Linked DNA regions of Phytoactinopolyspora mesophila. The protein of the gene in region 3 interacts with the protein of the main gene of each other region in a pairwise test. Links are inferred from orthologs where the notes say so. Each region holds a gene or a part of one and is shown on either strand. Other genes may lie near its edges.

Region 1 (2,922 bases), on a different replicon or contig from region 3:
AACCCGGCTTCACCGCTGGACGGGCCTGACTCCTGGTTCACCGCAGTCGCTCCGCTGGACGACCCCGAAGTTGTGGTGACGGTGTACGTGCGTGGCGGTGGAATGGGCTCGGAGACCTCGGGTCCGGTCGCGCGGCAGCTCCTCGAGCACTACTTCGATTGAATACACAGGGGATAAGTCATCGCGCAGACAGGGAAGGATTCAAGCCGCAATAAGGAAGCTTGTGGTCGCCCCAGCAACAGTGAGCTTCCTCATTGCGCCGGGCGCTAAGATCGTCGGATGCCCTGGCGTACCGTGGTGTTGGCCTCAGTCGCCTTATCGCTCGGGGCAACCACGGCATGTGCCGGCTCGTCCGATGACGAGCCTGAGAGTGACGGGGAAGCGAACGAGACGGTTTTCGTTCCCGAGGGCGAGGAACTCGCGGCAGGTAGCGTGATTGACACCGAGGGACTGGTAGCTGACTGGGAGTTCCAGTTCGATCTGGCCGACGGCACGGATCCCGCTGATGATGGTGTGGTGTTATCCGAGAAGCCGGATCACTTTCGTTTGATCGAGGACACAGCCGGCGATTTACAGCTGATCTGGAGCGAACTGCATTGCAAGGTGCGGCCCACGGTGGTGATCGAGGGTGACGGGGCCACGATCACGTCGTTCACCATCGACGCCGGTCTGATCGTTCTGCCAGATACTGCTCTATCGGCTGGGTGCGATTCGCGCGAAGCGCGACACGCGCTCACATTGACGACGGATGCAGCTGTGTCGGATCACGTAGAGATCGATATGACGACACGCTAGCTTCTCGCCGTCGGCCCCTTACCCGGTGATCGTCAGTGCGTTGTGGTTGTTATCCCGCGACCACAGCGTACTGACGATCACCCGACAGCGACCACAGCGTACTGACGATCACCGAGGATTCGGCGAGCATGTTTGGCCCAACTCCAGGACGTCTGCACGGACGTCTGCAAGGAGGAGTCAGCGGGCGGGAGCGGCTGGATGTGACCACACCGCACTGACGATCACTGCGGGGGTGGGGGAGGGGACGTGCCTACCCGCCGTAGGCGGCCAGGATCTCGGGCTTGTGCAGCGCGATGGTGGCCCCTTCGGCGACGCACGTCAGCGGGCGGTCGGCGAGTTTGACCGGGAAACCGAAGGTGTCCTCGAGCAGTTCGGTGAAGCCGGACATCAGGGCGCCACCGCCGACGGCGAGCACACCGTTGCTCATGATGTCGCTGGCGGCTTGCGCGGGCAGTTCCTCCAGACATCCGGTCAAGGTCTGGATGATCTCGTCAATGGTGGTGTGCAGCGCTTCTTTGACCTCGTCGGTCTCGACCGTCACCAACCTGGCACGGCCGGTGGCGGCGTCGCGGCCTTCGATGATGAGCGGTGGGTCCGCGACGGCGTCGGCGGTTGCCTTGATGTTCTCCGCCGTGAGGTCGCCCACCATCAGGCGATGCTCGGCCCGTAGGTACTGGGCCAGAGCCCGGGTCAGCTCGTCACCTGCGACCCGGCAGGTTCGCGAGGACAGAATCCCGCCGTAGCAGAACCCGGTGATCTCGGAGGTGCCGCCGCCGACGTCCACGACTAGATGCGCACGCGACTCGAGGGGGTCGACGCCGGCACCTAGCGCTCCGGCGACGGGTTCGGGCAGCAGGGCGACCTTGCGCAGGCCCGCCTCATGGGCGGTCTCGAGCAGAGCACGGCACTCGAGCGTGGTGGCCCCGGCCGGGACACCGATGACGGCGCGCCGGCCGCGGCCAGGAAGGGCGCGGCGCTTCACCTTGCGCAGGAGCGCGACGATAAAGGCCCGGGCGGATTCGAGATCGACCACCACGCCGTCCTGCAGCGGCCGGACCATGATGTACCCGGAAGGGGTGCGGCCGGTGAGCTCGCGAGCCTCATGGCCGACCAGGACCGGAACCGTGGGCTCGTCGGTATGGGCCAGCATGACGGAGGGTTCGTCGAACACGATGCCCCGACGTGGTTGACCGACCACCGTGTTCGCGGTGCCGAGATCTATTCCGAAGCCGCCCACGCCGACCTCCAATATCTGTTTCTACTGTACGTCCGGGCGCAGGTACCATCGAGCGGGTTGACCCAAACCGATATCAATTTCTACGCGAGGGAGCACGTCGTGTCCGAACAAATCCGCATTGTCGTCGCCGGAGTCGAGCGACAGGTCGATGCGGGCACGACGGCCGCCGGCCTTTTCGGCGAAGAGCAGGCGGTGATCGCCGCCCGGATCGGTGGCGATCTGGTCGATCTGGCGCGGGTCCTCGCCGATGGCGACAAGATCGAGCCGGTCGTGATCAGTTCCGACGACGGCCGTGCCATTCTGCGCCACTCCACCGCGCATGTGCTGGCGCAAGCGGTCCAGGAGTTGTTCCCGGACGCGAAGCTGGGCATCGGCCCGCCGGTCGAGAACGGGTTCTACTACGACTTCGATGTGTCCGAGCCGTTCACCCCTGAGGATCTGAAGCGGCTCGAGAAGCAGATGCAGCGCATCATCAAGGAGCGCCAGGAGTTCGTCCGGCGCGAGGTCTCCGACGACGACGCCCGGGCCGAGCTGGCGGGGGAGCCGTACAAACTCGAGCTGATCGGGCTCAAGGGCGGCGCCGCCGATGCGGCCGAGGGGGCATCCGCGGAGGTCGGCAGCGGCGAGCTCACCATCTACGACAACGTCCGCCGTGGTGGCGAGGTCGCGTGGAAAGACCTGTGCCGCGGCCCGCACCTGCCGACCACCAGGAACATCCCCGCGTTCAAGCTGATGCGGGTGGCCGGCGCGTACTGGCGCGGCGACGAGAAGAACCCGCAGTTGCAACGGATCTACGGCACCGCCTGGGAGACCAAGGAAGCCCAGCAGGAGTATCTGGACCGGCTGGCCGAGGCCGAGCGCCGCGACCACCGCAAACTCGGCGCCGAGCT
Region 2 (2,939 bases), 160 kb from region 3 along the record:
GGCGATATCCGGCGACTGCTCGATCACGACGTACGGACCGCCACCCGGCGACTGCCACGACCGGCCGTTGTCCCATACCTGGAACAACGTCCAGCCCAGACGCTCGAACAGCCACCCGAACGAGCGGGTGGCCAGCTCGATGTCCCGGGTCCAGATCTCGACGTGGTGCAGTCCCGTGGAGGGCGTCTGAACATCGGACAGCGAGGGGTCGTCCGAAGGAGAGTCATAGCCGTTCACCGCCGGCTGTTGGTGAGTGCGCTGAACCGGCTGAGTGTAGGACGGGTCGAGTGCACGCAGGGCAGGATCGAGTTCGTTGACCGCGGAGTCGGTCAGCGGGTCGGCGTCGGCCGCCGGCTCACCGAAGCCCGTATACGGCGCCGCCGCGGCTGGCGGCGGGTAGACCGGCGGGCTCACCGGGGGCGGGACCCCCGGAGCCATGGGCGGCGCGGCATGCCCAGGAGGCTCGGGCGCACCCCAGCCGGCGTCCGGTGCACGTTGCATCTGCGGCGCGTGCTGGGTGGGCGGCCCGTATTGGTGGGTTTGCGGCGCCTGCTGGGCCTGGCGCATCTTGCGCAGCTCCGCGGCAGCGGCATCCAGCCAATCGTCGACGTCGTCCATCGAGTAGCCCTCGCGCATGCGGACGACCTTGAACTCTTCGGACTCGATCCTCTCGGGTGTGATGCCCTTACCCGCCGGACGGCCGTCGAGCGCATCGATGACCTGGTCCACGAAATCATCGACGGCGTCGAGGTCGTACCCCTCCCGCATCCGTACCGTACGGAACTCAGGTTCGCGACTCACAGCCACTGCATCGTCACACTCCTTATGAAACGAGAACAGCCGGCCACGGCAGGGCGGCATTCAACGGCGAGAGCCCTAGGACTCCCGCCTTGAAAGCCGTGTCCCCCGTGACCGGCTCCTCCAAGCAGAACGTAGTCTAGACGCACCACTCGCGAGTGGTTAGGAATCTTAGACGCCCGAGGTTGCGAGCTGTCCACAGGCCCCATCTATGTCACGTCCACGTGTGTCACGTACCGTAACAGGTAAGCCGAAGCTCTCAAGTGTCCGGACAAATGTCCGCTCCACTTCAGGGTCCGACGCGGTCCACTTCGAGCCAGGCGTGGGGTTGAGCGGAATCGGGTTCACATGAACCCATCCACGGCCGCGTTCGGTCAGCAGCCGGCCCAGCATCTCGGCCCGCCAGGCGTGATCATTGATGTCTCTGATCAGGGCATATTCTATTGACACCCGCCGTCCGGTACGGTCGAAGTAGCGCCGGGCGGCGTCCAGCGCCTCGGCCACTTTCCATCGCGTGTTGACCGGCACCAGTTCGTCGCGCAGCTCGTCGTCGGGCGCGTGTAAGGACAGGGCAAGTGTGACCGAAAGGCCCTCGTCGGCCAGCCGATCGATCGCCGGCACCAGTCCAACGGTTGAGATAGTGACACCACGCTGGCCGATGCCGAGGCCGGCCGGGGCCGGATCGGTCATCCGCCGGGTAGCGGACACAACGGCCTTGTAGTTGGCCATCGGCTCGCCCATACCCATGAACACGACATTGGTGATCCGGCCCGGTCCCCCAGGGATCTCGCCGTCGGCCATCATGCGGGCCCCGGCGACTACCTGTTCGACGATCTCCGCAGTAGACATGTTCCGAGTGAGTCCCTGCTGGCCGGTGGCGCAGAAGGGGCAGTTCATGCCACACCCCGCCTGGCTCGACACACAGATGGTGACTCGCTCGCGAGCACCGCTGTAGCGCATCAGCACACTCTCGACCAGGGAGCCGTCGAACAGCCGCCACAGGGTCTTGCGGGTCGAACCACCGTCGGTCTCCATGTGCCGCACCGGAGTGACCAACGACGGCAGCAGCGACCCGCTGAGCTGATCTCGGGTGCTCGCGGGGATGTCGGTCATCTGTTCCGGATCCGCCGTCAAGCGGCCGAAGTAGTGCCGGGAGAGCTGGTCAGCCCGGAAGGGCTGTTCCCCTTGCTCGGCGACGGCTTGCCGCCGCCCGGCTACGTCGAGGTCGGCCAGATGGCGTGGAGGCTTGCCGCGACGCACCGGCGTCAGCTGGAGTTCTCCTGGTTTGAGGGCAGAGCTGTCAGTAGCCATAACGACGACGATTCTCCCACGAAACTCGGCGGCGGAAGAATTAGCAGCCTGTCGACCAGGTCTTCTTACCCGTCCTCGGCGTAGAACCTGGTCAACTGGACACTAGAAGACGTACGTGAGCACCAGCCAAACCAGTGGCGCGGTCGGCAGCAGCGAGTCAAGGCGATCCATCACGCCTCCATGGCCAGGCAGCAACGAACTCATGTCCTTGACACCGAGATCACGTTTGATCATCGACTCACCGAGATCGCCGACGGTGGCGCCGACGACGCCGACGATTCCCAGCACGACGCCGGCCCACCATGGCGCGTCGAAGGCCAGCACGGCCACGGCGATGCCGGCACCTGTTCCGAGCAGCAGCGAGCCGCTGAAGCCCTCCCACGTCTTCTTGGGGCTGACGGTGCGGGCCATGGGATGCTTGCCGATCAGGATGCCGGTGAAGTATCCGCCGGTGTCCGAAGCCACCACAACCAGCAGCAGAGCCATGACCTGCCAGTGGCCGTCGTCGGCGCGCATCATCAGCATCGCGAAGCCGGCCAGGAACGGCACGTACACCGCCGTGAATACGCCGGCGCTGACGTCACGGACGTAACCCGTGGCGGGGTCGCCGAGGCGCCACACACAGATGGCGACAACGGTCAGCCCGAGCCCGACCACGAGCGGCGACGTGCCCGCGACGAATGTGCCGATCAGCATCAGCGCCGTGCCGATCAGAATAGGCACCAGCGGAATGGCGACGCCACGCGACAGGAAAGCCTGAGACAGCTCCCAGACCGCCAGGATCATGACGACGACCACGAGGCCGGCGAAGGCAGGCGGGTAGAGGAAGA
Region 3 (3,071 bases):
ACGGCCCCGTCCCGTCATCCCGCACACGGGGTTGACGGGGCACTAGGCGGCGAGCCAGGTGATTCCGGCGAAACGCCCGGTGATCCGGTCGCGCCGATACGAGAAGAACTCCTCGTGCTCGACAGTGCAGGGCCGCACGTCAGGCTTCCACGGCCCCTCCTCGAGCCGCACCCCCGCGTCTCGCAACTGCGCCGTCACACCAGCCGGGACGTCCAGTGCCGCAGTCCCCCATCGCGTGGTCGCCCACGACGACGGAACGGCCTCGGCGACTTCGGCTCGCAGGCTCTCCGGCACCTCGTAACACCCCCCGCAGACCGCCGGCCCGACGTGCCCCACCAGCTGCTGGGCGCCGAGGCGATACATGGTGTCGGTCACGGCCGCGACGACACCAGCCGCCATGCCCGGCCGGCCCGCGTGCGCAACCGCTGCGACTCCCGCCGCCGGGTCAGCCAGCAAGACCGGCACACAGTCGGCCACCAGCACCGCGAGAGCGAGGCCCGGCCGTGTCGTCACCATCGCGTCAACCTCGGGCGGTGGTACGTCAGTGGGCCATGGTCCGTCGATGACGGCTACGTCGGCGCCATGCACCTGGTTCATGTAGACCACGTTCTCGGTGCGGAGTCCGAGGTGCGCGGCCAGTGCGCTGCGGTTCTTCTCGACGGCAGCGGGATCGTCGCCGACGTGCCGGGCAAGGTTGAGCTGGTCGAACGGAGCCGCACTCGAGCCACCAGTGCGATCGGTGAAGGCGAACGAGGCGGCACCGTGGGTGCTGAAATGGGCGATCACGCTTCCATCCTGCCCGATCCGTGCCGGCACACACCTAACTGCGCTTCGCGATCAACCGCAGATCGGCCGACCTCGCCCAGCGGTGAACCGGTGGTCGTGAGTGGCTTTGCCTCGCTGTTGCGACGCTGCTCCGCTCACGACCACCGGACGGCCGGCGCGAGACGTTCACTTCAAGAAGTCGGGGACGTCGAGATCGTCATCCGGCGGGACAATTCGGCGCTGGTCACGGGGGCGCGGTGGGGCCGGCGGCTCACTACGCTCGGGACGCTCGCGGACGGCTTCGGCCTGCCCGGCGCCCTCGGCGCTGCCGCCACTCCCAGTGCTGGAATCGCCGTTGGTGGCGCCGGAGCCGGACTCGTCGGAACCGGTGGAGCCCTGCTCTGCCGGCGGCGGCACAGCCTGCCCCTCCGCCCGCCGGACGGTGCCGAGCTCACGTCTCGGAGGCATCCCTCCGTCGAAGCCTGCCGCGATGACCGTCACCCGGACCTCGTCGCCCAAGGCGTCGTCGATCACCGCACCGAAGATGATGTTGGCTTCGTCATGTGCGGCCTGAGCCACCAGGTTGGCAGACTCGTTGATCTCGAACAGGCCCAGGTCGGAGCCACCAGACACCGAGAGCAGCACGCCGTGCGCACCGTCGATCGATGCCTCGAGGAGCGGCGACGAGATCGCCATCTCGGCAGCAGCCACCGCGCGATCCTCACCGCGTGCAGACCCGATACCCATCAGCGCTGAACCGGCATTGCTCATGACGGACTTCACATCGGCGAAGTCGAGGTTGATCAGACCCGGCGTGGTGATGAGGTCGGTGATGCCCTGGACACCAGAGAGAAGCACCTGGTCCGCGCTCTTGAACGCATCGAGCACGCTGACCTGGCGGTCGCTGATGGACAGCAGCCGGTCGTTGGGGATCACGATGAGGGTGTCGACCTCTTCACGCAAGGCCTCGATGCCGGCCTCTGCCTGCATCGCCCGACGGCGGCCCTCAAACATGAAAGGCCTGGTCACCACGCCGATGGTCAGTGCACCCAGCGATCGGGCGATGCGCGCCACAACCGGCGCGCCCCCGGTGCCCGTGCCGCCTCCCTCACCGGCCGTGACGAAGACCATGTCCGCGCCCTTGAGCACCTCTTCGATCTCTTCGGCGTGATCCTCAGCGGCTTTGCGCCCGACATCGGGGTTGGCGCCGGCGCCCAGCCCTCGGGTGAGTTCCCGGCCGACATCGAGCTTCACGTCGGCGTCGCTCATCAAAAGCGCTTGAGCATCGGTATTGACCGCGATGAACTCGACACCTTTGAGGCCGACCTCGATCATGCGGTTGACCGCGTTGACACCGCCGCCACCGATGCCGACGACCTTGATCACCGCCAGGTAGTTCTGCGGAGCAGTCACGTCCAGTCGCCTCTCAATCGAGTCCCGTTCTAAACTCTCACCCTCAAGTTGAGGTTTATAGTTATGTCAACCTGAGCGATGGTTTAGACGCTAAGCGGGCCGGAGTCGCCTGTGGCGCAGACACGCCGAGAAGAGTCGTGATCGACATTTTTCGCAGACTGCGCCACGACCCTTCCGAGTCAGGGGTCAATGCCTGCTCACGACCCACTTCGATACCGCCAGGTCGAGGAATTGGCGATCCTCGGCCCGGAAGACCAACTGACGGTATCGAAGTGCGTCCGTGCGCGCAGGCACGTGTGCTGCGTCACGGTACGACGACGGGCCGGTCCGGCGCCGAGACGTCGTACCCCGAAGGCTGTTCCTCCTGGTCCTCGATGAGCGCGAGCAAGGCCGCGGCCTTGTCCTCGCCCCGGTCTGCCGTCCCCCACCGGACGGTGACGTCGTCGTCGAGGATCAGGCGCACGTCCGCTGCGGATTCGACCTCGACGCTGGCCACGATCTCTTCCACCCGCGCCGGCAGACCGGTCAGCACCTCGACGCCAATGGCGCGCGCCAGCACCGCCGAATCCTCCGTGGGAGCAATCAGGACAGGCACACCGTCAGCGGGTTGATCGGACCGGTCGAAGAGAGTTCCCGACTCGTCGACGCTCCACCACCGGCTGCCATCAGGTACGGCTGCTTCGGCGATTCGAGGCTCGACGGCGATGGTCAAGGTGCTCGGCCATGAGCGCTTGATCCGCACGTCGCCCACTTCCGGCAGGCCACGGACACGGTCTGCGACCTCACCCGAATCGACCCGGATGAGCGGCACCCCGATGGGCACCTCGGCGACGGCCGAAACCTCGTCCGACTTCTCGTCCTCGACGCCGGTGATGCGCACATCCTGAACCGCC

What was found. Proteins that work in one complex are often made in the same cells at the same time.
Region 1: the proteins of ftsZ (region 3) and mreB interact in binary tests that used the Escherichia coli proteins (3 or more experiments, as listed by UniProt). The link is inferred for Phytoactinopolyspora mesophila from one-to-one orthologs.
Region 2: the proteins of ftsZ (region 3) and rlmN interact in binary tests that used the Escherichia coli proteins (3 or more experiments, as listed by UniProt). The link is inferred for Phytoactinopolyspora mesophila from one-to-one orthologs.

The regions. Positions count from the first base shown.
Region 1 is NZ_WLZY01000001.1:768,772-771,693, reverse strand. The notes cover bases 40-2,889. They hold mreB (rod shape-determining protein MreB), read right to left. Parts: upstream 2,033-2,889; coding sequence 1,046-2,032; downstream 40-1,045. Other genes in these bases: thrS (threonine--tRNA ligase), read left to right, coding at 2,132-2,889; F7O44_RS03450 (hypothetical protein), read left to right, coding at 280-795; F7O44_RS03455 (FtsW/RodA/SpoVE family cell cycle protein), read left to right, coding at 40-162. Outside these bases: more of F7O44_RS03455, read left to right, coding at 1-39; more of thrS, read left to right, coding at 2,890-2,922. UniProt on the Escherichia coli protein: Forms membrane-associated dynamic filaments that are essential for cell shape determination. Acts by regulating cell wall synthesis and cell elongation, and thus cell shape.
Region 2 is NZ_WLZY01000007.1:184,632-187,570, forward strand. What follows is about bases 40-2,906. They hold rlmN (dual-specificity RNA methyltransferase RlmN), read right to left. Parts: upstream 2,110-2,906; coding sequence 970-2,109; downstream 40-969. Other genes in these bases: F7O44_RS19820 (DivIVA domain-containing protein), read right to left, coding at 40-801; F7O44_RS19830 (phosphatidate cytidylyltransferase), read right to left, coding at 2,212-2,906. Also shown: more of F7O44_RS19820, read right to left, coding at 1-39; more of F7O44_RS19830, read right to left, coding at 2,907-2,939.
Region 3 is NZ_WLZY01000007.1:26,683-29,753, forward strand. The notes cover bases 66-3,064. They hold ftsZ (cell division protein FtsZ), read right to left. Parts: upstream 2,179-3,064; coding sequence 952-2,178; downstream 66-951. Other genes in these bases: pgeF (peptidoglycan editing factor PgeF), read right to left, coding at 66-786; F7O44_RS19180 (cell division protein FtsQ/DivIB), read right to left, coding at 2,483-3,064. In the rest of the region: more of pgeF, read right to left, coding at 43-65; more of F7O44_RS19180, read right to left, coding at 3,065-3,071. UniProt on the Escherichia coli protein: Essential cell division protein that forms a contractile ring structure (Z ring) at the future cell division site. The regulation of the ring assembly controls the timing and the location of cell division.